DNA from 2 places in the Nocardia sp. NPDC058666 genome. Region 1 is predicted to be linked to the other one. Evidence: predicted binding sites of a transcription regulator. Region 1 holds the regulator's gene; the other holds the start of a gene.
What was found. The regulator HspR, encoded in region 1, represses chaperone genes until heat shock. The targets are predictions, from matches to a motif close to ANNTGAGTNNNNNNNACTCANNT.

Region 1 (12,309 bases):
CCAGTCGACTCTACGACTTCGCCGCCCGGATCGAGACCGAGAATCAGCTCTACCTCGACCAACTGGATCGAGCGAAGAAGGTGTTCACAGACAGCCAGTCGTATTGGATGGGTAGGGCGCATGACGCCGCATACGACCGGGTAGCTCAAGACCATCAGCAGGGCTACAAACTCTTCCTTGAAGTCCGTGACGCACCAGCGGTGCTGCGCGAGGTCGCGACCTCGCTCGAATCCCACCGATCCGTGCTCCTTGGCAAGGTAACCGATGCACTCGAAGCCCCCGGATCAGACTTATCCATCAACGACAATTGGCAACTCACCGGCAGCGCCGACCAGGTCAACGCCTACCAAGAACTCATCAATACCGCCCACAGAGCACTCGAAGCAGCGGCAAGCACCGCCATCGCCAAGTTGGCTGAACACGCCGAATACATTCGCGCGGCAGGCGATCTGCTCGGATCGGGCCTCGACGTCGCCGACGACCGATCCGACGCGGCAGCTACTCGACTCGCCACCGAGGACGGCGCGGCCCTCGCCGCCGCACTACGCAACGGCGACCACACGACAGCGGCCGCGATCATGGCCCACCTGCCAACCGGCGTATCCGCCAAGGACATTGCCGACATCTCCGCGGGTAAATACGTCCCAGGCGTGCCAACCGACACCCAGCAGTACTACCGCGACTTCAACAAAGCCTTCTACAACGACCCAGGCAACACCGGCAACTACAAGAAGTGGATGGAGAACGCAAGTCGTCGGGGAATACCACCGGAGACGATTGTCGATATCGCCAGCACACACGACATCACTCCGGACGACTTCACGGTCCTCGATCGACTTGAACCGCTCACCGACCCGGACGGAAAAACCTACTTCCAACTGCCGTATGACATCAGCGGAGATGATGCGAAACGCGCCGTAGTAATGTCATACATTTTGAATGCGGGCACCGACTACGACGCGGCGGCAAGTCGATCTTATCGGCCGAACGATTTCCTCGAAACCCCGTATTCCAGTAGCGAGATTCAGCGCATTATTGACCGCCAAGACAAGAATTCTTGGACCTACAGTCAGGACGTGAGCTTTGTCAACAATAATGGCGGAAGCCTCGTCGCCACTCCCAACGGAATGCTGATGGGTTTGGGTGGCAACACGCTGCAAAGCGTCTACAGTCAGCTAGGTGGAACCACTTACGGCGACATATTCATGCTAAATATCGATTATCCGCTCGATCCAGCAGACAAGCTCCAGCAGGTTGTCGAAAGCGGCAATAAGTGGGGCGAGCAGGGGCTCACGACCTTCAACACTGGCAGAGATCTAGACCCACTCCTACATCACGAGGAACGGCATTCCCAGCAATGGGCACAAAAGGGCTTCCTCGGCATGCTCTGGGCTGTAAGAACCAATATTGACGGCTTGGAGGAGGATGCCGGTTTGCGAGACGGGGGATACAAGTGATCCGCCGCGTGGCTGTAGCTTTGATCGCAACAGCGATGCTGACTTCCTGCCAACTCCTCACCGATTTGGATCAAGATACGAGTCCGGGATTGCCGAGAGCATTCGGTGCGCGCATGACGGACGGAATATTGCATATCTGGACAGGACCGCAATGTCCTGAGCAGGATCGCTTGTCATTTCTCTTCGATCGAAACAACGCTACCTACTTGGTGCTGGCCTCCGAACGACCAGAGGGAGCCGACATCGAGTATCTGACCCTCGGGCCAAATCCGGGCTGGCGAATCATAACGCCGCTCCCACAAGGGTTCGACTGGAAAACTCAGAACGAGCTGACTCTGATGGGAGAATCTACTGATATTCCGACAGTTGTGCGGGAATCTACCGCACACCCGAATGATACCTACTGGTTCCAAGATGTCGGCTGGCTGAACCCCACCGAGGTTGCCGCGCTGAATGGAAAGACATTCCTCACGCTCTGCTCTCCGGACCCGCGTGACCCGACACCGACACCGACACCGAGATAGCGCAGACTATCCGTCAGGTGACAGGACCTCTTCGAATCGCCGCCGCTCCGACACGAGTGTTCACCGTTCTCTGAGTAGGTTCAACGCCCACCGCCTTGTGCTCGGCTGATTCTCGAAACCAGAGGTCGCGTCGGGTCGATTGGGCTTGGTGCCCGCGGGAATGACGAGTCAGAACAACGGATCGTGGCGGATTGACTGGGCTTGCGTGCCTGCTCCCGATGAACGCTCAGAACAACGGGTCGTGGCGGATTGATTGGGCCTGCGTGCCTGCTGCCATCAAGCGGAACTTGGTGGTTTGGACCATGGATGGGGAGCCGACTATTTGGACGTCGCGGTCGGACCAGGGGCCGTAGCTGGCTACTACCTTGCCGATTTGGCCGGTCATGCGGGGTTCCAGGCCGGGTAGGTCGGGGTGGGGTTCGCCGGAATCGTAGTACCACCAGGGGTTTTCGTCACTTTCGGTGACGGGGGTGATGGTGAGCCATTTGTTGGCGATGGCAAGTTGGCTCAGGACCTGCAGGTCGTAGAGGTCGCAGGGGTGGTGGCCGCCGACGAACAGGTGGACCTTCGGGTTCACGCGGCGTTGGGCCATGGCCATGATCTGGGCGCGCAGGGGGGCGATGCCGGTGCCGCAGCCGACCATCAGCATTTTGCGTTTGGTGTTGCGGGGCACGCCCAGACCGCCCAGCGGGGAGCCGAGCAGCCACTGGTCGCCGACCGCGGTGTGCGCGATCATCGCGGGGCTGACCCAACCGCCGAGCACACTGCGGATGTGGAATTCGATCTCCCCGTTGGGGTTTGCCGGGTTCGCGGGTGACAGGTACCGCCACATCCGTGGCCGGGACGGGATCTGCACGCTGAGGTACTGGCCCGCGGCGTACTGCATCGGTTCGTCGAGCTGCAACCGCACGACCGTGAGATTGCGCAGCACCTCGCGGTGTTCGACCACGGTGCCCTTCCAGGCGGGCGGGGTCGACTCCTTGTCGGCGGCGCTGATCATCGCGCCGCTGATGGTGGCCAGGCCCTCGTCCCAGGCGGCGGCGACCTCGTCGGTCCACATCTCCGTGCCCGCGAACTGTCGCATGGCCGACTTCAACGAGTTGGCCACGGCCACATAGTGCGCCGGTTGCACGCCGTACTTGCGATGGTCGCGCCCGAGCTGGGCCAGGAACGGCAGGAGCTTGTCGGGCTCCTCGAGACGGTCCAGGGCGTAGGAGATCGCCTTGACGAGTCGGTCACGCTGGGAATCCATGGCGGCCGGGAAGTAGTCACGGACACCGGGGTAGTCCGTGAACAGGATCGAGTAGAACGACCTCGACAGCTTCTCCGGTCCACCGTCTTCCGCAGCGACCGCCTTGAACGTAGTACGGATCAAAGCGACAGTCCGCGAATCCATATGTGTCACAACCTCGTTTCGCCATCGAACGCTAGCCGCGCCGGCGAGTGACGGGCTGGGAGGACACTCGTCAGCAGCCGATGCGAGAAGTCTAGGCGAGGTTTGCCAGCTTCGGAATCGTACTCTTAAACATCACGCGTGTAATTCTCGAAAACCAAGGTGCAGCTCATCTGTGTCCGCCTAAAACATACCTACAGACCGTTAACTGGGGGTGAATACGGCCTCACGATCGCTCAAAGTTCCTGACATACCAGGCATTTCACCACCAACGTCGCTGGTAGAGCGACTCCCCCGCTACGGCGCGATTGCGCCACGCTCCGACGCGCCGTGCCGTGACACGCGGGGCGGCTGCACCGGAGTGGCTGCCCGACAGCGCCGAATCACCCTCGCGCCGAGCCTGATCCAGCTTCGAGCCAGCTAACTTTTGGACATCCGCGGTGATAAATCCGCACCTCAGCGCCCTGCAGCGCAGTATTCGATCAGCGAGATCAGGAATAAGTGAGTTGCTGGACAGTCACCAGCGGGTCGCTCGGCATTGCCTCGCCAACGGCGACGGGCCCCCGATTCGCACCCGCGACAAGCGGATGTCGAACCGGAGGCCCGAGGTGAAACCGAACGTCAGCGGCGATGCCGCGGCTGCCACACCACCAGCGCGGTACTGCGCTGGGGCGGCGACAGATCGGGCCGATAACCCGCCCGCAACCGCTCCAACTCCGCGCTCATCTCCTCGACGCGATGCTGCAGCGCCTCGACCTGATTGGTGAGCTCGATGATGCGTTTGATGCCCGCGAGGTTGACGCCCTCGTCCTGCGACAAGCGCTGCACCTCGCGCAACACCTCGACATCACGGGCCGAATAGCGACGCCCGCCACCCGAGGTCCGTTGCGGTGTCACCAAACCCAACCGGTCGTAGGTACGCAACGTCTGCGCGTGCATCCCCGCCAGTTGAGCCGCCACCGAGATCATGAAGAACTCGGCACGCGCGGCGGCATCGGACACGGAATTCGGATCGGCCGGGCTGCCTGCGCCCTCCCTGGTCACGCTGCGCTACCTCCTCCAGGCGCTGAGCCGGCTGCGCGCATCACGCACCCGCCCATCCTCCGCGCGGTTCGAAACCACTGGACTTCTCCGCCTCCTGGTAACGCTTGAGCGCGTCGGTGGCATCGGAATCCAGCGTTTGCGGCACCGCGACCTTCACCGTGACCAGCAGGTCACCGGCACCGCCCGCCGCACCGCGCTTGGGCACACCACGACCACGCACCCGCAGAATACGCCCGTCGGCAGTGCCCGGAGGCACCTTCACACCGACCCGACCATCCAGGGTGGGCACCGAAACCGTTGTCCCGAGCACCAATTCGCTGTAGCTCACGGGCAACACCAGGGTCAGGTCGTCGCCTTGACGGCCGAAGACCTTGTCCTGGCTCACGTGCACGGTGACGAACAGGTCGCCCGACGGCGCGCCGCGCAGACCCGCCTCGCCCTGCCCGGCCAACCGGATCTTCTGACCGTCGCTCACGCCCGGCGGAATCCGGACAGTGATGGTGCGCGTGCGGTTTTGGATACCGGTGCCCGAACAGTCCGAACACGGGTCGTCGATGATCGTGCCGGTACCGCGGCAGTCGTCACAGGGTTCGCTGAAACCGAACGCACCCTGATTACGGCTGACCACACCCGCACCATCGCAGTGCGGGCACACGCGCGGGCTGGTGCCCGGCTTGGCGCCGCTGCCGTGACACGTGGTGCACGGCGACGGACTGGTCATCCGCAGCGGAACGGTCACACCCTGGGCGGCCTCCCGGAAACCCAGCGTCGTCTCGGTCTCCACATCGGAACCGCGCCGCGGACGCGACGCCGCCCGACCGCCGCCACCGCGGTTGCCGAACAGCCCACCCAGCAGATCGCCGAGGCCGCCGTCGCCCGCGGCACCGGCGCCACCGGCTTGTCCGAAGATGTCGCCGATGTTGAAGTCCTGCGAGAACCCGCCGCCCGCACCGGGATTGAACCCGCCACCGCCGCCGTATCCTCGCCCGCCGCCGCCACCGCCCGCGAACATGCGGCGCGTTTCGTCGTACTCCTTGCGCTTGGCCGGATCCGACAGCACCGCGTTGGCTTCGCTGACGGTCTTGAACCGCTCCTCGGCCTTGGTGTCACCCGGATTGGAGTCCGGGTGCAGGTCGCGGGCCAGCTTGCGGTAGGCCTTCTTGATCTCGTCCTGCGAGGCGCCGGAGGAGACACCCAGCTCCTTGTAGAAGTCCTTTTCGATCCACTCCCGTTGGCTCACCGGGCATCTCCTCCTTTCTTATTGCTCGTTCGCGTCGGCATCAGCGTCCGATGCCTCCGCGTCGGTGACCCCGACCAACGCGTGCCGCAGCACGCGATCGCCGAACCGATAACCCTTGCGCATGACGATCCCGATCACCGGATCCGCACCCGAACCCTCGTGCTGCACGGCCTCGTGCAGGGTCGGGTCGAACGGGTCGCCGGTGGCACCGAATTCGACAAGGCCCTGCTTGGTCAGCGCGGTTTCCAGCTTGTCCGCCACCGACCGCAGTGGACCCGATTCCAGGTCGCCGTGCGCGCGGGCACGATCCAGATCGTCGAGTACGGCCAGCAATTCGGTGACCACCTGGGCCTTGGCCGAATCGATGTTGGCCTGTCGGTCACGCTCGACCCGGCGGCGGTAGTTCGCGTATTCCGCGGTCAACCGCTGCAGGTCGGCGGTGCGCTCGGCCAGCTCATCGCTTTCCGGCGCGACATCCTCGGGGGCGGGGGCCGCCGCATCGGCGACCTCCGCGTCCTCGACGATGTCCTCGATCAACTCCTGCTCGGAGGAGTTCTCCTGCGTCACTTCTTGTCCGTGTCGACCGGCTCGTCCACGACCTCGGCGTCGACGACCTGATCGTCATCGGCCTGGCTGGGGCCCGAACCGTTACCGGACTGCGCGTCGGCGGCGGCGGTGGCCTCGTAGATGGCCTGGCCCAGCGCCTGCGACTCGGTGGCCAGCTTCTCCACCGCGGACTTCACCGCGGAGATATCGGTGCCGTCCAGCGCGGCCTTGGCCTCGGCGACCGCGTTCTCCACCTTCGCCAGCTGATCGGCGGACACCTGCGCGCCGCCCTCGCTCAGCTTCTGCTCGTTGATGAACTTCTCGGTCTGGTGCACCAGCGACTCGGCCTGGTTGCGGGTCTCGGCCTCTTCACGGCGCACCTTGTCGTCGGCGGCGTGCGCCTCGGCGTCGGCGACCATGCGGTCGATCTCTTCCTTGGACAGGCCGGAACCGTCCTGGATCTTGATCTTGTTTTCCTTGCCGGTGCCCTTATCCTTGGCGGTCACGTGCACGATGCCGTTGGCGTCGATGTCGAAGGTGACCTCGATCTGCGGCACGCCACGCGGGGCCGGCGGCAGACCGGTGAGCTCGAACGAACCGAGCAGCTTGTTGTGCGAGGCGAGCTCGCGCTCACCCTGGAACACCTGGATCTGCACCGACGGCTGGTTGTCGTCGGCGGTGGTGAAGGTTTCCGAGCGCTTGGTGGGGATGGTGGTGTTGCGCTCGATGAGCTTGGTCATCACGCCACCCTTGGTCTCGATGCCGAGGCTCAGCGGGGTGACGTCGAGCAGCAGAACATCCTTGACCTCGCCCTTGAGGACACCGGCCTGCAGGGCGGCGCCGACGGCGACGACCTCGTCCGGGTTCACGCCCTTGTTGGGCTCACGGCCGCCGGTCAGTTCCTTGACCAGGTCCGAGACGGCGGGCATACGGGTGGAGCCACCGACGAGCACGACGTGGTCGATGTCGGCCACGTTCAGGCCCGAGTCCTTGATCACGGACTGGAACGGCGCGCGGGTGCGATCCAGCAGATCGGAGGTGATCTTCTGGAACTCCGAGCGGGTGAGCTGCTCGTCGAGGAACAGCGGGTTCTTGTCCGCGTCGACGGTGATGTAGGGCAGGTTGATCGAGGTGCTCTGGCTGGAGCTGAGCTCGATCTTCGCCTTCTCGGCGGCCTCGCGCAGACGCTGCATGGCCATCTTGTCCTTGGTCAGGTCGATGCCCGAGGACGCCTTGAACTTGTCGACCAGCCAGGTGACGATGCGCTCGTCCCAGTCGTCGCCACCGAGGTGGTTGTCACCGGAGGTCGCGCGGACCTCGACGACGCCCTCGCCGATTTCCAGCAGCGAGACGTCGAAGGTGCCGCCACCGAGGTCGAACACCAGGATGGTCTGCTCTTTGTCGCCCTTGTCCAGGCCGTACGCCAGCGCCGCCGCGGTGGGCTCGTTGACGATGCGCAGCACGTTCAGACCGGCGATCTGGCCGGCTTCCTTGGTGGCCTGACGCTGGGCGTCTTCGAAGTAGGCCGGGACGGTGATCACGGCGTCGGTGATCTCCTCGCCCAGGTAGGCCTCGGCATCGCGCTTCAGCTTCATCAGCGTGCGCGCGGAGATCTCCTGCGGCGTGTACTTCTTGTCGTCGATCTCGACGTTCCAGTCGGTGCCGATGTGGCGCTTGACCGAGCGGATGGTGCGGTCGACGTTGGTGACCGCCTGGTTCTTCGCGGGCTGACCGACGAGAACCTCGCCGTTCTTCGCGAAGGCGACGATCGAGGGAGTGGTACGCGAGCCTTCGGAGTTCGCGACAACGACCGGCTCGCCGCCTTCGAGCACGGCGACGACGGAGTTCGTGGTCCCGAGGTCGATTCCGACCGCACGAGCCATAGTGGTTCCTCCTGTTTGACGTTCGAGTTTCAGCAACGCTGAGCGTGGTGGGCTCAATCTTGCCCTCGAGATCCACCGCAAGTCAACCCGAAGTTGAGTCCAGGTCGCTCAATGTTGTTGATCGGCACAACCAGCAGCTGCGGAGATTCATTCCCACGCCATTCTTGCCACGAGTGCGCTCAACGTCAGCCCCTGATGCGCGATCGTGACGGTCTGGAGACCTTCCTCAGCGGGTGAGGCCGGGGTGGATTCCGGGACGCAGGCCGTTGCCTTCGGCGGTTCTGCGCAGGAGGTCCAGGAAGAGGACGCGATCCTCCGGAGTGAGGGGTGCCAGGACTTCGGCGTCGAGTTCGGCGACGCGTTCTTCGGCCTCGGCCAGGAGGGTGTGGGCGGCCGGGAGTAGATGGAGAGCGTGGGCTCGGCGGTCGACGGGATGGCGGCGGCGTTCGACGAGGTTGCGCTTCTCCAGGTCGTCTACCAGGCCGACCATGACGTTGCGGTGGATATCGAGGGCCTCGCCGAGCTCCTGCTGGGTCCTGCCGTCGTGAGCCTTCAGGAGTTTCAGCATGCCGAAGTGGCGGGGCTTGATGCCGAGGGGCGCGAGGAGGTCGCTGAAGCGGTAGGCGGAGTGGAAGCCCAGTTGGCCGAGGAGGAATCCGGCGTGGGTCGACAGCTGCGTCGGGTCGGTCACGCCCCTACGATACGCCGATTAACGCACCGTTCATGATTGCCCTATTGATTGATAATCACTTCAGGTGCATAGTTTGAAGGATGACAACCTCTTCCACTCCCCCACCTCCCGATCCCCGGCGCTGGATCGCCTTCGCAGTGGTGCTGGCCGCCGGCTTCATGGACCTGCTCGACGTGACCATCGTCAATGTGGCGGTGCCCAGCATCCAGGGCGACCTGCAGGCCGAGTACTCGCAGCTCGAATGGATCATCGCCGCGTACGTGCTCGCCTTCGCCGCGGTGTTGATCACCGGCGGGCGGCTCGGCGACATCTACGGCCGCAAACGCGTATTCCTCACCGGCATGGCCGGTTTCACGCTCGCCTCGGCGGCGTGTGGGCTGGCAACCGATCCGACCATGCTCATCGGGTCCCGTTTCGCGCAGGGTGCGATGGGGGCGTTGATGGTGCCGCAGATTCTGGCGATCATTCAGACGACGTTCCCGAAGGAGGAGCGGGCCAAGGCGATTGCCGTGTACAGCGGTGTCGGCGGGTCGGCCTCGGCGGTGGGGCTGGCACTCGGCGGCGTGCTGGTGCAGGCCGATCTGTTCGGATTGGGTTGGCGGACCATCTTTTTGGTGAACATCCCCGTCGGGATCGCGGGGTTCGTCGCGGCGTGGTTCGTGATGAGCGATTCGAAGTCGGCGACGCCGCCCCGGTTGGATCCGGTCGGGATGGTGCTGGCGGTTTCCTCGGTGCTGCTGCTGGTGTATCCGCTGACAGAGGGGCGTCGACTCGATTGGCCCGCTTGGACTTTCGTGATGATGGGTGCGGCTGTCGCGGTGTTCGCGGCGTTCCTGTTCTACGAGCGTGCGCTGACGCGGGCCGGGCGGTCGCCGCTGGTCGACCTCGGGCTGTTCCGGTCGCGGCCGTTCGCGGTCGGGCTGGGGGCCTGGTTGCTGTTCTGGATCGCGATGGGTGGGTTCTTCCTGGTGTGGACGTTGTTCATGCAGGGCGGGCTCGGATGGTCGCCGCTGCGGGCGGGGCTCACCTCGGCATTGTTCGCGGTGGGTGCCGGTGTGGGAGCGGGACTTTCGGTCGGGGTGCTGGCCGCGCGGTATGGGCGGCGGGTGTTGATGATCGGGGCGCTGGTGAATGCGGCGGGGTTCGCGCTGTACGGGGCGATGGGGGTGCGGTACGGGAGTGAGTTCACTTCGTGGCAGATGGCTTTGCCGTTGGTGATCACCGGGGCTGGGTTCGGGATGGTGGTGGCGCCGACGCTGGATCTGTTGCTCGGGCAGGTGCCGGTGCGTGAGGCCGGGTCGGCGTCGGGGTTGCTCAATACGGGGCAGCAGTTGGGGACGGCGCTCGGGGTGGCGCTGGTCGGGGTGCTGTTCTTCAGTGTGCTGGACCGGGATTCGGATCGTGGGGTGGAGTCGGTGACGCCGCAGATTCGGGCGGAATTGGCCGTCGAGGGGGTGCCGGTGGGGGTGCAGGATCAGATCGTGGCCGGGTTCGCGGCGTGTGTGCACGATCGATCGGCGGAGGATGATCCGACGGTGGTGCCTGCTAGTTGTAATCCGAATGGTGTTGGTGGCGAAGCTGTTTCGCGGATGCTCGGCGAGGCTGGTGCGGAGGCGAATGCCGTGAACTTCGCGGAGAGCTTCCGGCACACACTGTTCTACGGCATCGGGATGCTGCTGCTGGTGTGCCTCGGATTCTTCGCTCTGCCGAAGGATGCCAGATTGGAGCAGCGGATGCTCGATGATGAGCCGGAAACCGTCACGATATGAAACTGCTGGGGGCGCGCGTTGCCGTGCGCCCCTATGCGTTCGTCGGTACGTGGAGTTGGGCCGTTCGGTGCCGCAGCGTTGCCAGTTGGTGTTCCAGGATGGCGGTGCGGCGGTCTCGGTCGGCGGCTTTGATGCCCGCTGATTGTTGTGCGGCGGTGAGGGATTCGTCGATCGAGCGGAGGGTGCGCTCGGCGATGCCCGCGTAGTGGTCGCGCAGGGTGCGGTGGATGTGGTGGGTGCGGTCCTTGGTGTCCTTGGCGGCATGGAAGGCGATGTCGTCGAGGAAGCGGCGGACGGCGTTCTTCGCTTCGGCGCGGCGGCGGGTGAGGCGGGCTTGTTTGTCGTCGCGGTAGGCCTTGCCGCCGACCAGCACGCCCGCGCCGATCGACAGGGGGTTCAGCATGGCCAGACCGGCGAATGTTGTTGCGAGACCTACCATCAGGACGCCGCCATATGAACCGCGCATGCCGACCAGGACCTTGGAGACCACACCGATATCGGGTTCCAGTTCGGCCAGGGTGCCGGTTTGGTGGGTGGCTTCGATGGCGAGGGCGGGCAGTTCGGTGGTGCCGAGTTCTTGAAAGTGTTCGGCTACACGTTCGGCGAGGGTTTCCGCTCTCGCGTGGGCCCACAGGAGGTTGTCGCCGAGGGCGGTATCGACTGTGCCGGTGAGCCATTCGGCGATGGCTTGCCAGTGGCGGCCGGGGTCGTGGTCGTCGATCCACTCCTCGCCGGTGCGGCTGATGGTGCGTAGGCGTTCGCGGAGGTCGTGGTCGACGTCGCCTGCCAGGTCGGTGATGCCGTCGGCGAGGGTCTGCTGCCAGGCGGCTGTTCGCCGATGTAGTTGTTGGGCAGTCGCTTTCGCTGCTTCGAGTTCGGCGATGGTGGTGGCTGCGTGTTGTGGGTCGCGGAGGGCTGCTAGTTCGCTGCCCAGGGCGAGTGTCAGATGTTCTGCGGCGGAGGATATTTCGCAGGCGATCGTGCGGCGGGTCGCGGATTCCTTGCGAGTTACTACCTCGCGCAGGAACTGGAAGAGCTCGCCGAAACCGGATTCGGCGCCGAGTTGGGCGTCTTGTCGGCGTAGTGCGTGTGTGCGCAGCAGTGCCGAGATTGGAAGGACGGGCAGGGCCAACTGGGCCAGGTGTTCGCGGTCCGCTTCGAAGACCTGGCGCCAGTGGGGGTAAAGGTCGGTCTTTGTCACCAATACTGCTGTGGCGACACCGAATTCGTGCACCTGGCGGAGGAACGTCAGTTCCGGGGCGGTGAGTTCGGTCGAGGCGTCGGTGACCATCAGGACGGCGTCGGCGGTGGGCAGCATTTCCAGTACTCCCACCGAGCGGCCGCGGGTGCCGATGCCGGGGGTGTCGATGATGACTATGCCGTCGGCGAGTAGGTCGTTCGGGAGGTGGAGGTCGATTCTCGTGATCGTTTTGCCTGCGGCGCGGGCATCGATCTGCGCGAGTTCCTCGATCGGGAACTCGACGCGGGTTTCGTCGGAAACTGTTGTGGACAGCACTAATTCGGCTCTTGCGTGCGGGGCGTAGGCCAGTTGGAGCGGGATCGTGGTGGTTGCGTCGTCGCCTACGGGACAGATGTCCTGGTTCAGCAGGGCGTTGATGAAGCGGCTCTTGCCCTGGGAGGGGTGGCCCGCGACGATGATCCGTCTGCGCGGGTCACGCAGACGGATCGCGGCTGATTCGAGGCGGGCCACCAGGTCTTCGCGGCCGGTGGTGCGGGCGGCCGTCGCGGTGTCGTCGAGGAG
Region 2 (12,309 bases), on a different contig from region 1:
CTTGCCGGTGGACTTGGCGAAGCCGGTGGCCAGCTTGGCTGTGAGCTTGTTGTCGCCGATGCCGACCGCGCAGGTGAGGCCGAGTTCGATGATGGCGGTGCGGATTTCGGCGGCCAGGTGCCAGGGGTCGTCGTCGGTGGCGACGAAGGCTTCGTCCATCCCCCATACCTCGACCGCGCCTGCCACCCGGCCCAGTGTGGCCATGATTTCCTCGGAGGCGACCTCATACGCGGCCATGTCGACGGGTAGGAAGACGCCGTCGGGGCACTTGCGCTGCGCCATCTTCAACGCCATGCCCGCCCGCACGCCATAGGCTCTGGCGGGATAGGAAGCGCAGGTCACGACCTTGCGGGGCTGTGCGGGGTCGCCTTCGCCGCCGACGATGACCGGTTGGCCGCGCAGCTCGGGACGGCGTCGGAATTCCACCGCCGCCTGGAACTGGTCGAGGTCCACATGCAGGAGCCACCGGGGCACTGTTCCGTCATACCTCATCGCGGCCACAATTCGGGTCGCCTCTTGCGCAACCACCGAAACAGAACTAAATTCTGTACATGAAGATCCGAGATCGGTTGTTGCTCGCCGCGGAGCGACAGTTCGCCGAACACGGTGTCCTCGATGCCACCTTGAACGACATCCGCGCCGCCGCCGAAGCCAGCGTCGGGGCGCTCTACCACCACTTTCCCGACAAGGCCGATCTCTACCGGCAGGTCTGGGTGAACGCGCTCACCGACTATCAGCAGCACTTCTGGGATGCCGTGGCCGACAGTGTCGACGCGCACGCGGGCGTCGTCGCCGGAGTGCAGGCCCACCTGCGCTGGGTGCAGGAAAATCAGTACCGCGCAACGATTCTCACTATCGCGAGGCCGCCCGGCGTGCGCGAGAGTGAGCGCAATGTGGAGTTCTTCACCGCGGTCCGGCGCTGGTGGCGGACCCACGCGGGGTACGGCACGGTGCGCGACCTCGAGCTCGACCTGGTCTACGCGCTGTGGCTGGGTGCGGCACAGGAATACTCGCGACAGTGGCTTGGTGGCAATATCCGTACCGCGCCAACCGATGTCGCCGCCGAACTCGCCGCCGCCGCGTGGGCGACACTGCGGGCCGACGGCACCGAATAGACACCATGCAGGACAACGCAACTCACGCAGGGCACGCAACTCGAAGAACGGAACACCCGATGCCGACCGAAGCCTCCACCCTCGACCTCGACCTGGCGCGCCAGGTGCTCGCCGCGCAACCGTTCGCCCGTCTGGTCGGCACCGACCTCATCGAATTCGGTGACGGGGCAGCCACTCTCGTGATCGACATCCAGCCCGAGCACGGCCAGCAGTTCGGCTTCGTGCACGGCGGGGTGCTCGCCTACGCCGCCGACAACGCGCTCACCTTCGCCGCGGGCACGGTCCTGGGACCCAATGTGTTGACCGGCGGTTTCACCATCACCTACTTGCGCCCCGCCCAGGGTGAACGTCTGCGCGTGCACGCCACGGTTCTCGGCGCCACCCGTCGTCAGGCCGTCACCCACTGCGACGTCTACGCCGAAACCGAAGGTGAAGAGCCGATTCTGTGCGCGGTCGCGCAGGGGACGACCCGGCGGGTGGAACAGGAGCTCGGACGCGACGAGCCCGAGGATCTCGCCGAGGAGGAACTCGACGAGACCGACGACGAGGGCGACGAACCGACCGACGAACCCGAGACCGAGCCCGCCGAGGAACCGGCGACCGACCAGTTCGCAGCGATCACCCCGAACAAAGCCGTCGGCGCCCAGGCCTGGTCCATGGTCGCCGCGGAGTAGGAGTCCGTGGGAGCGTCGTCCTCCGATGTGCTGATGGCCGGGAAGCCCTGATGAGACCGGCGTAATCACGCACTTCGGCTCGTTTCGATCAGATATCTGACTGGGGAGACGCGAAGTACGTGATTATGCCGGTTCGTTGGGGCCGCGGACGAGAACGGGCCGCGCACAGGTGGCTGTGCGCGGCCCGTTGCCGGTTCGGTCAGGCGCTGACGGCGAGGTCTTGCCGTCGGCTGTCGGTCAGGCGCTGACGGCGAAGGTCTTGCCGTCGGCGGCGGGTTCGGCGATGGGTTCGATGGCGTAGGCCAGGATGTCAGCCACGTCGGCTACGGGGCGGACGTTCAGGGCGGCCAGGACTTCTGCCGGGACTTCGTCGAGGTCCGGTTCGTTGCGGGCCGGGATGAAGACGGTCTTCAGGCCTGCTCGTTGGGCGGCTAGGAGTTTCTGCTTCACGCCGCCGATCGGGAGGACACTGCCGTTGAGGGTGACCTCGCCGGTCATGCCGACGTCGCCGCGGACCGGGCGGCCGAGGGCCAGCGAGACCAGGGCCGTGACCATGGTGACGCCTGCCGACGGGCCGTCCTTGGGGACGGCTCCCGCGGGGAAGTGAATGTGCAGGTTGCGGTCCAGGACCTTGGGTTCGATGCCGATCTCCTCGAGGTGGGAGCGGACGTAGGTCAGGGCGATCTGGGCGGATTCCTTCATGACGTCGCCGAGTTGGCCGGTCAGGGTGAGGGAGCGTTCGCCTTCGGCGCCGTTGGCCTCGATGTACAGGACGTCGCCGCCCGCACCGGTCACCGCGAGGCCCGTTGCTACGCCGGGGACGGAGGTGCGCTCCATCGAGTCCGGGGTGAAGCGGGGGCGGCCGAGGTAGTCGGTGAGGTTGTCGATGTCGACGGTCAGACTTGTCGCCTGGCCGACCGGCTGTGGACCGGCCGCGATGTCGATGACGTTGTCGTACCCGAGTTCCGGGTCGTAACCCAGCACCGCGCCCTCGCCGAGCGAACCCTTGTCGACGAGCGGGGCACTCTTGTCGAGCGCCGAGTCCGCATGACCTGCGGCGCCGTTGCCCAGCCCGGTGTTGTCGCCGAGACCGGCCTTCTCGCCGAGCGTGGCGTCGTTCCCTGACCCGGTGCCCTCGACGGTGGCCGTCACCAGACGAGTTGCCGCCTTGCGCAAGGCTTTTGCGACCAGGCGCTCCATCTGACGCACCCCGGCCTCGCGGGTGTAGTTGGCCGCGATCTCGCGCAGTGCCGCGTCGGTGATCGAAACCTCTTCGGAGGTCAGGGCATTGCGTTCCAGTTGGCGGGGGATCAGGAAGTCGCGGGCGATGGCTACCTTGTCGGCTTCGGTGTAGCCGTCGACGGTGATGATCTCCATGCGGTCCAGCAGGGGGCCGGGGATGGTGTCCATGACGTTGGCGGTGGCGATGAACAGGACGTTGGACAGGTCGAGGTCCAGGTCGAGGTAGTGGTCGCGGAAGGTGTGGTTCTGGGCGGGGTCCAGGACCTCGAGCAGGGCGGCGGCGGGGTCGCCACGGAAGTCGGAGCCGACCTTGTCGATTTCGTCCAGCAGGACAACGGGATTCATCGAACCCGCTTCCTTCACCGCGCGCACGATCCGGCCGGGCAGCGCGCCGACGTAGGTGCGACGGTGGCCACGGATCTCGGCTTCGTCGCGCACGCCGCCCAGAGCCACGCGAACGAACTTGCGGCCCAGGGCTTTTGCGACGGATTCGCCCAGCGATGTCTTGCCGACTCCGGGCGGGCCGACCAGCACCAACACCGCGCCCGAACCACGTCCGCCGACCACCTCGAGACCGCGCGCGGCCCGACGTGAACGCACGGCCAGGTATTCGACCATGCGGTCCTTCACCTCGCCGAGGCCGTGGTGGTCGGCGTCGAGGACCGCGCGGGCGGCCGAAACATCGGTGCTGTCTTCAGTTTTCACCATCCACGGCAGGTCCAGGACCGTGTCGAGCCAGGTGCGGATCCAGCCGGTTTCCGGGCTCTGGTCGCTGGAGCGTTCCAACCGGCCGACCTCGCGCAACGCCTCGGCGCGCACGCTGTCGGGCAGGTCGGCGTTCTCCACGCGGGTGCGGTAGTCGTCGGCGCCGTCGGGTTCGTCTTCGCCCAGTTCCTTGCGGATGGCGTTGAGTTGCTGGCGCAGCAGGAACTCGCGCTGCGACTTCTCCATGCCGTCGCGGACGTCTTCGGAGATCTTGTCGGTGACCTCGACCTCGGCGATGTGGTCTTTGATCCACTCGAGCTGCCGGGTCAGCCGGTGCACCACGTCGGGGGTCTCCAGCAGCTCACGCTTCTGGTCGGCGGACAGGTACGGCGCGTAGCCGGCGGTGTCGGCGATGGCTTCCACGTCGTCGAGTTGGTTGACCACGTCGATGATCTGCCAGGCCTCACGCCGCTGCAGCACCGCCACGACCAGCTTCTTGTACTCCGCGGCCAGGTCGAGGGTCGCCTGATCGGGTTCCACGGCGTCGACCGGTTCGGCTTCCACCCACAGCGCCGCACCCGGCCCGGTCACCCCGTGCCCGATCCGCGCGCGCCGCTCGGCCTTCAACACCGCCGCCGGCGCTCCGCCGCGCATCCGCCCCACCTGCTCGATGGTGGCGACCACGCCGTACGACGCGTACCCCTGCACCAACCGCGGCGCGACCAATACGGCGCCTGTTTTACCCGCCACAGCGGCGTCGATCGCGGCCTGCGCGGACTCGTCCAGTTCGATGGGCACGACCATGCCCGGAAGCACGATCGGATCGGTCAGGAACAGCACCGGCAGGTTCTGAGCTGAAGACATATCGACCCTTCCAAAGTTGAGCTTTGCTGACTCAACATGGGTCACCGTGACTTTGTTCCTGCAGGTGCGCGGGTTCACTCAGGGCGAAACCGGGGCCGGAAAACACCTCGGCCTCCCCGCGGTGAACGCGAGGAGGCCGAGGTGGGTGGCCGCCTGGGTTGAGGGCCAGGTGGCCGGGTCTTACAGGTTCGAGGGACGGATCCGCTCGGTCGGGGGGTCGATCGTGCTGCGGGCGGGGGTGCCCGAGCTCAGGAAGCCCAGGACGGCGCCCGCGATGAGCAACAGCACGCCGAGGATGCCCAGGACGATCGGCAGGGTCTTGCCGAACAGGTCCAGCTTGTCCAGGCTTTCCTGGGTGACGGCCATCTGGGCGTCGATGGTGGCTTCGTCGAACACGATGTGCGACTTCAGCGCGGTGACGTCGACCTGGTTGGCGCTGCGGCCGTAGTACAGGTGGATCTTCTCGCCGCCCTTGAGGACCGCACCGGTGCGCGGCTCGACCCACAGGTCACGGGTGTTGGTGTAGAAGCGGGTCATGGTGACCGGGTCGGTGCCCTCGAGGCCCCACTTGGCGGCGGGCAGCGCGAGCTTGTTGGTGGGCGCGGCCACGACGTCCCACATGTTGGTCACCGGGATGGTCTGCCGGAAGTGGTAGACCGGCACACCGTTGATCTCCGACTCCTCGATGAAGTCGATGTCGTGGGTGGCGCGGGCGTTGAGGTCGAAGTACGGGTACGACTTCTTCTCGGTGCCGATCGGGAACCGGTACTGCAGGCCGCGACGCTGCGACTCGTCGGCCACCGAGGCGCCCGACTTGTCGACGGTGACCGCGATGGAACCGTTGGGCGAGGCGTCGATCGGCTGGCCGGTGACGCGGTCGAGGGTGACGCGGTCCACCGAGGCGGTGAGCAGCCCGGTGTCGCCGGTGCGGTCGTCACGACGCAGGGTCTGACCGGCCTGCACCGTCATCTCGTCGGAACCCGACGGCTCCTCGACGGTCAGGAAGCGCTGCGACACAACCGGCACGTTGGTGTCGACCTTGGCCGAACCCTCCGGCGAGGTGAGCGACTTCGAGTCCAGCACCAGGCTTTCCTCGCCGGGCACGCTCTTGGCGACCGTGGTGATGCGCAGGTCGAGCGGGGTCTTGGCGACCTTGCCGACCGTGTAGGTGGGGATCATGACAGCGGCCGCGAGCAGCAGCGCGCCGAGGCCGACGAGGATGCAGGCGATGAGCCTGCGCACGTTGCTCATCGCGAGCCGTACTGCACGTTGCCCAGCAGCGACGAGCCGGGGTCACCGGACTCCTCGGGCGCGGGGATCGAATTCTGTTGCGCGGCCGCGGTGATGCCGAAAACGGCGATCACCCCGAGAACCGCGCCGGCCAGCCCGCTGACCAGGCCGGGAACGGCAAACTTCATAGATCGAACTCCAATTGCGTGAAGACTCAAGCGACGGTGAAGAACCCGAGGGTCGGGGCGAACGAGCAGGTACGGTCACCGTCGGCGGTGGCCGTGGTGAGCGAGCCGGTGATCACGGCCGCGACCCGGCCCGCGCCGGTATCGGCGATCGCGGACAGGGTGGCCGGGCCGTCGGGGTTGATGCCCGCGGCGGTGGTGAGCGGCTGGGAGCCGGTGCGGCGGTTGTCGAGGTTGACCCACTGCACCGTCATCGGCGGATTCTGCACCAGGGTGGCGGTTTTGGTGCCAAGGGCGGTGAACACGAAACCGGTCTGGCCCGCGGCCGGTCCGGGCGGGGGCAGCACGGCCGGGCCGGGCACGGCGAGGGCGGTGCCCACAGAGTCCGACGTCGGGCCGATGCAGCCCTTGCCGATGGTCGGGTAGAGGAACTGCGCGATGCGCGGGCCGTCCGAGGGCGGCAGTTCGGGACCGCCGCCGCCGCTGCCGTCGAGGAAGGTGATGACCTTCTCCAAGGTGGCCTTGACCTGTGCGGGGATGCCCGGGGTTGCCAGCAGCACGCGCGCTTGAGCGAGGATGCCCGCCTGTGCGCCGTCGGCGATGGGGCTCGGCGCGGAAATCGCGCCTACGATCGTCGGTGCCAGCGCCGCGAGAGTCCCGGAGGGGACGTTCTCGGCGATGGCGGGAACGCTGGGCTGTGACACGGCAGGCCGCGGGGCAGCCATGGTGGGCGCGGGCGCCACGAGTGCCGCACCCGCCGCTAGTACGAGGGCAGACATTGCGGTCCGCGATGCTCGGGTGGTCAGCACTGGTCGGCCGTCCTTCGTTCGGTGGATAGATGAAGCAACCCGGAAAGGTCAGTGTTATCCCGGGTTTCAGATACTTTGGAGAGGTGACTACAGCGGACAGACGGTATGGGGGTCGTACGGTCGTCGCGCGCAAAGCCGAACGCCGACTGCGATTCCTGGAAGCAGCGACGCGAATTTTCGCCGAACGCGGGTACGCCACGTGCTCGCTCGCCGAGGTGTGCGCGGCGGCCGGACTGTCCAAGCGGCAGTTCTACGAGGAGTTCGAAACCCGCGAGGACGTGCTGCTGGCGGCCTACGACCGGATCCAGGACGACGCGGCCACCGCGGTGGGTACCGCGCTGGTCGCGCTCGGTTCGGCCGATCCGCAACTGGCGCTGCGGGCCGGATTCGGGGCGTACCTCGAGTCGCTGGGCTCCGACCCGTTTCGCGCGCAGGTGGCGCTGATCGAGGTGGTCGGGGTCAGCGATCGGATGGAAGACCATCGACGCGCCCGCAGGCACGCCTGGTCGGCGCTGATCGAGGGGGCGCTGCGCGGGGTCGGCGTGCGGTTGCGCGGCGATGCCGAGCTGACCACGGCGCTGATCACCGGGGCGGTCACGGGCGTGGCGCACGAGTGGTTGCTGCGCGAGTCGCGCCCGCCGGTCGACGAGCTGGTCGATCTGCTCACCGGCGCGGCGCTGGCGCTGGTCACTTTCGACTGACGGTGGGGCAGCGCACGAGAAGGCGGCAACTATGAACGCGTGCCTCCTGCTCACCGAACTCCCTTTCCAGACATTGTGAGACCGACCGGCTTCACAGTGTGGGCGAGAGTTTGACATATTAGTGACCCAGATCGCAATGCCAGAATTACTGAGACGGGTACCACCTGGGGTAATGCGGTGACAGCCCGTCGCACGCACTATGCCATTCGCGGCTCGGCGGCGGTGACTGAATCTGGACAAATGACCGGGTGGGCCCTTTCGGGTGCTCGGTCGGGCTATCGGATAGCAACCTGTTTCAGCGTTCACGGTCAGACCCTTCGCAGGGAACCGGCGATGGTGCCGCCGAAGACGCCGGGGGTGCTGTAGGCCACGGTGCCGTCGGACTGCAGGGTGACCGTCGAGGTGGCGCCCTCGTCTTGGCAGCTGCCCGCCGACGTCAGCCTGGCGCGGAAGGTCAGAGTGGTGGGGGTGGCGGCGGTGAGGGTTTCCGCTCGGGCGCAGCGTTCGCCCGCGAAGGTGCCGGTGTTGGCGGAGGTGGCCAGTTCCTGGCCTACCGAGCCCTCGGAGATGGTGAGTTCGATGTCGAAGCGGACGGGGCCGTCGGCGGCTCGGCCTTTCCAGGTGCCGAGGAAGGCGGTGGGGACGGTGGTTGTGCTCGATGGGGTGGGGCTCGTGCCCGTTGAGGCGGTGGGCGATGGGGCTGTGGACGGGAAGGCTGTCTGGGTGGAACTTGCGGCGCCGCCTGCGGTGTTGAGTTGGGTGCCGATCAGGTAGGCGCCGCCTGCCACGGCCAAGGCGACTGTTGCCGATGCGGCGATCAACAGGTTGCGGGTGTGGTGTTTTCGGGGTGCGGGGTGATTGTGCGGGGGCACAAAGCGTTGCTGCGTGAATTCCCCACTGGGGGTGGGTGATCCGTGGCCCATATGAGTGACGGCTTCTCGCGATGCGCGGTCTGTACCGGCGGTGGGGTGGCTGTATAGAGGGGGCGTCGAACCGCTGGCAGTGGGCCAGTTCGGTGCCGAGGTGACGGTCGGTGCGCCCGACGGGGGCGGCAACGCGTCGGCGGGGCCGGAGTCGAGGTCGAGTAGGCGGATCGCGTTGGTGCTGATGGACTCGAAGACTTGTGGTGGCAGCCAACCCGTGCGTTCGGGTGCGCCGATCCTCGCGAGCTCCGAAAGTACTTGCTGCGGAGTGGGTCTGGAGGTTGGGTCTTTGGACAAGCAGGAGGCGACGAGGGGGCGCAGGCTCGGCGGGACGGCCTCGAGGCGGGGCTGTTCGTAGACGATGCGCCACAGCAGTTGCATGACTTCGGCGCTACCGAAAGGTCCGTGACCCGCGGCCGCGAAAGTGAGGACGCCGCCCAGTGCGAAGACATCGGCTGCGGGAGTGAGGGTTTCGCCGCCGACCTGCTCGGGACACATGAAACCTGGTGAGCCGAGAAACTTTCCGGTCGTGGTGAGCGCGGCGTCCTCGAGCACGCGGGCAATGCCGAAATCGATCACCTTGGGGCCGTCGATCGCCAGCATCACGTTCGACGGTTTCAGATCGCGGTGCACGATGCCTGCCGCGTGGACGGCGACCAGGGCTTCGGCGAGGCCGTGGGCCAAGGCGAGCAGGGCTGGTTCGGGGAGGGGGCCGAACTGGGTGATCGCGTCGGTCAACGAGATGCCTGCTACGTAACCGGTTGCCAGCCAAGGGGATTCGGCGTCGACATCGGCGTCTAGAACCGGGGCGGTGAAATTGCCGCCGACGCGTTGGGCGGCGGTGACCTCGCGACGGAACCTCGCACGGAATTCGGCGTCGATGAGGTCGGGGCGGATCACCTTCACGGCGACGGTGCGTCCGCCGGAGTTGCGACCGAGATAGACCTTGCCCATGCCGCCCGCGCCGAGGACCCCGAGAAGCCGGTAGTCGCCGATCCGTCGAGGATCGTTCGGGCCGAGCGGTTCCATCGCGAGCGGTTCCTTCAGATCAGGTCAACTGCCCGGTCACTGTAGCTCTATTTCTTGCGGCGGGGGATGGCTGTTCGGTTGGGGTAGGTGAGTTTGGCGAGGAGGTTGCGGACGTGGGTTTCTACTGTGCGTTCGGACAGGGTCAGGTGGGTGGCTATTTCGCGGTTGGTCAGGCCGGTGGCGATGAGGTCGTGGACTTCGCGTTCGCGGGGGGTGAGGGGGTCGGTGGTGCGGGTGGCTTTGGTGATTTCGGTGAGGAGGGTGTCGGTTTCTCGGAGGCGGTGGGGCATGTTCAGGTGACGGAAGGCGGTTGCGGCCGCTGTTGCGGCGGTGTGGGCGGCGGGGAGGTCGGCTCGGGCCAGGTGGGTGCGGGCTAGGCCTAGGTGGCCCAGGGCTGTGAAAGGGCGGGCACCGATTTGGGTGTCCATGGTCAGGCCCTGCTGATAGAGGGGTACGGCGGCGTCGAAATGACCTGCGACGCGGGCGTTGTCGGCGCGGATGCGGGCGATGGAGCCGACGCAGTACAGGGCGCCGGTGCCGTCGGCGGCGTAGTGGTGTTCGCGGCCGGCGAAGGCGCGGTAGACGCGGTCGGCGGTGTCGGCGTCGGCGAGCAGTTCGGCGATCACGCCCACCGAGTACACGGTGCCCGACCAGCGCGCGCCGATCTCCATCGTGTCGGGCAGGTGGCGGAACGGTGCGAACAGGACGGTGGCCTCGTCCAGTTCGCCTGCCAGAGCGTGCAGCATCGGGGCGAACAGTTGGGCGATGGTGATCTTGGGGACGAACTCCAGCGAGGCCAGGGCGGCGGCGAGTTCGGTGCGGTCGATATGGCCCACGATCACCGCGTGCATTCCGCGGAAGGCGTGGTGTAGGCCGACCAGGGAGTAGTCGCCGATGCTGACGGCCAGGTTGTAGGCGGCGTCGTCGCAGGTCAGGGCGGCGGCGAAGTCGCCGACCAGGGCGGCGCGGGTGGCGCGCAGGCGCTGTAGGTGCCAGCGGGCGATGGGCAGGCGGCGTCGGTCGGCGAGCAGTTCGATGTGGTCAAGGGCCGCGTCGAAGCCGGGGAGGTCGCCGCGTTGCAGGGCCGCGTCGGCTGTCCACACGTGTCCCCAGAGTTGGGCCAGCGGTTGTTCGGCGTCGACGGCGATCTCTATTGCCTTGGCCGCCAGCACTATTCGCTCTTCGAGGAAGTCCGTGGCGGCCAAGGACAGGTGCCTGGCATGGATCACGTCGAGGATGACGTCGGGGTCGGTGGAGCGTTCGGCGGCGCGCATGGCCTGTTCGGACAGTTTTCTGGACTGCACGCACGCGCCTCGTTCGGCGGCCGCCAGCGCGTGTTGGGCGAGGATGCGGGCGACCAGGTCGGGGTGCTCGATGGGGTCCAGCAGGCGTAATGCCTTGCCACACAACATATCCAGATGGGCCATGATCGACGGCGAGTTGACGCCCTGGACCACAAGGCCGGCCTCGGCGAGCAGGTCGGGGCGGTCGGCCTGTTCGGCGAGGGCGCCCGCTTCGACGCAGTGGTCGAGGCTGGTGGTGATCTGACCCGCCGCGAACTCGTCGCGGGCCAGTTCGATCAGCAACTCGGCGCGTTCACTGTTGGTCGCGGTGGTCGCTGCGTCGATTGCCCACTGTCCGAGGCGAATTGCCTCGGCATAGGAGGCGCTGGCGCGGGCTGCCACTGCGGCGCGGCGAGACCAGTGGCGGGCCTGGGGTGAGTCGGCGCAGGCGGACGCGTGCCGCCAGTGCGTGGCGATCGCGCCCGCGACGGCGGAATCCGGGCCGCCGCGCGTGGCTAAGGCCTGCGCCGCCGCACGGTGGTAGGCGGCTCGCTGCGATGGCGCCAGTTCCGCGTAGACGGCGTCGCGTACCAGCGCGTGGGTGAAACCCAGTGTGCTGTCGGGGAATCGACGAACAATCCCCGCCGCAACCGCCGCATCGAGCGCTCGCGCTACCCGATCCCCCACGCCCACAACCTGTTCCGGGTGCGACGTCGACAAGTCCGCATGTTCCACTCCCGGCGTCGACGCGTCCCCTTGCGCCAGGCGCGGCCTCGGTGAATCTCCCGACGTCGACACATACACCTGTTCGAGCAGGACGGGGTCGATTCGTTCGCCGATAACGCTTGCGGCGCTGAGGACTTCGGTGGCGGTGGAGTCCAGGCGGTCTAGTTGGGTGAGGATCAGGCGGCGGATTCCGGGGGTTGAGAGGAGGGGGTCGTCTCCCGCGTGTAGGCCTGATTCGATGACCAGGCGGACCAGGAGGGGGTTGCCGTCTGTGCGTTCGTGGATGCGAGCCGCCAGGTCGGGGGCGTGGTCGGTTTGTTCGAGCCAGCAGCGGACCTCCGGTGCGGAAAGGCCTGGTACGGGTAGGGATTGGAAGTGGGGTAGGCGCAACCAGTCCGGTTGGTGGGCCAGCAGGGTTTCGCCCATCGGGTCGCGGGCGGTGGCGACCAGGAGCAGTTTCGTGCGCGGCGTCTCGGCGGCGACGTGGGTGAGCAGGGCCAGCGACGTGGGGTCGGACCAGTGCAGGTCCTCCAGGATCAGCACCAGGCCCGACGGGGCCGCGGCCGCGGTGAGCACGTCGGCGACCTCGGTGAACATGCGGAAGCGTTGCGCGGCGGCACCGCCACCGGGCTCGGTGACGGTGTGCAGGGCCGCGGCCAGTTCCGGCAGGTCGCGGGCGGCGCGGCGCCACGGCCACAACGGCGGCATCCCCGCGTCGTCGAGTGCGTTGCCGCGCACCACCCGCACACCCGCCTGCGCGGCCAACGTGGCCACCTGTTCGGCCAGCCAGGACTTGCCGATCCCCGCGGCGCCGCTGACCAGC

Region 2: lon (endopeptidase La) is a predicted target of HspR. The motif match lies at 4,615-4,637, and genes of this name have one in related genera.

The regions. Positions count from the first base shown of each region.
Region 1 is NZ_JBHXRY010000006.1:309,919-322,227, forward strand. It holds gene ACFWVD_RS17575 (hypothetical protein) at 1-1,457, shown strand, start outside; gene ACFWVD_RS17580 (hypothetical protein) at 1,466-1,981, shown strand; gene ACFWVD_RS17585 (globin domain-containing protein) at 2,208-3,377, opposite strand; gene ACFWVD_RS17590 (heat shock protein transcriptional repressor HspR) at 3,996-4,343, opposite strand; gene dnaJ (molecular chaperone DnaJ) at 4,459-5,658, opposite strand; gene grpE (nucleotide exchange factor GrpE) at 5,677-6,225, opposite strand; gene dnaK (molecular chaperone DnaK) at 6,222-8,087, opposite strand; gene ACFWVD_RS17610 (MarR family winged helix-turn-helix transcriptional regulator) at 8,314-8,778, opposite strand; gene ACFWVD_RS17615 (MFS transporter) at 8,859-10,547, shown strand; gene ACFWVD_RS17620 (dynamin family protein) at 10,579-12,309, opposite strand, start outside.
Region 2 is NZ_JBHXRY010000010.1:149,392-161,700, reverse strand. It holds gene ACFWVD_RS21545 (DNA polymerase IV) at 1-474, opposite strand, end outside; gene ACFWVD_RS21540 (TetR/AcrR family transcriptional regulator) at 552-1,115, shown strand; partial or broken gene ACFWVD_RS21535 (PaaI family thioesterase) at 1,175-1,582, shown strand; gene lon (endopeptidase La) at 2,027-4,600, opposite strand; gene ACFWVD_RS21525 (DUF3068 domain-containing protein) at 4,781-5,851, opposite strand; gene ACFWVD_RS21520 (DUF2613 domain-containing protein) at 5,848-6,018, opposite strand; gene ACFWVD_RS21515 (hypothetical protein) at 6,045-6,794, opposite strand; gene ACFWVD_RS21510 (TetR/AcrR family transcriptional regulator) at 6,908-7,525, shown strand; gene ACFWVD_RS21505 (serine/threonine-protein kinase) at 7,834-9,477, opposite strand; gene ACFWVD_RS21500 (ATP-binding protein) at 9,525-12,309, opposite strand, start outside.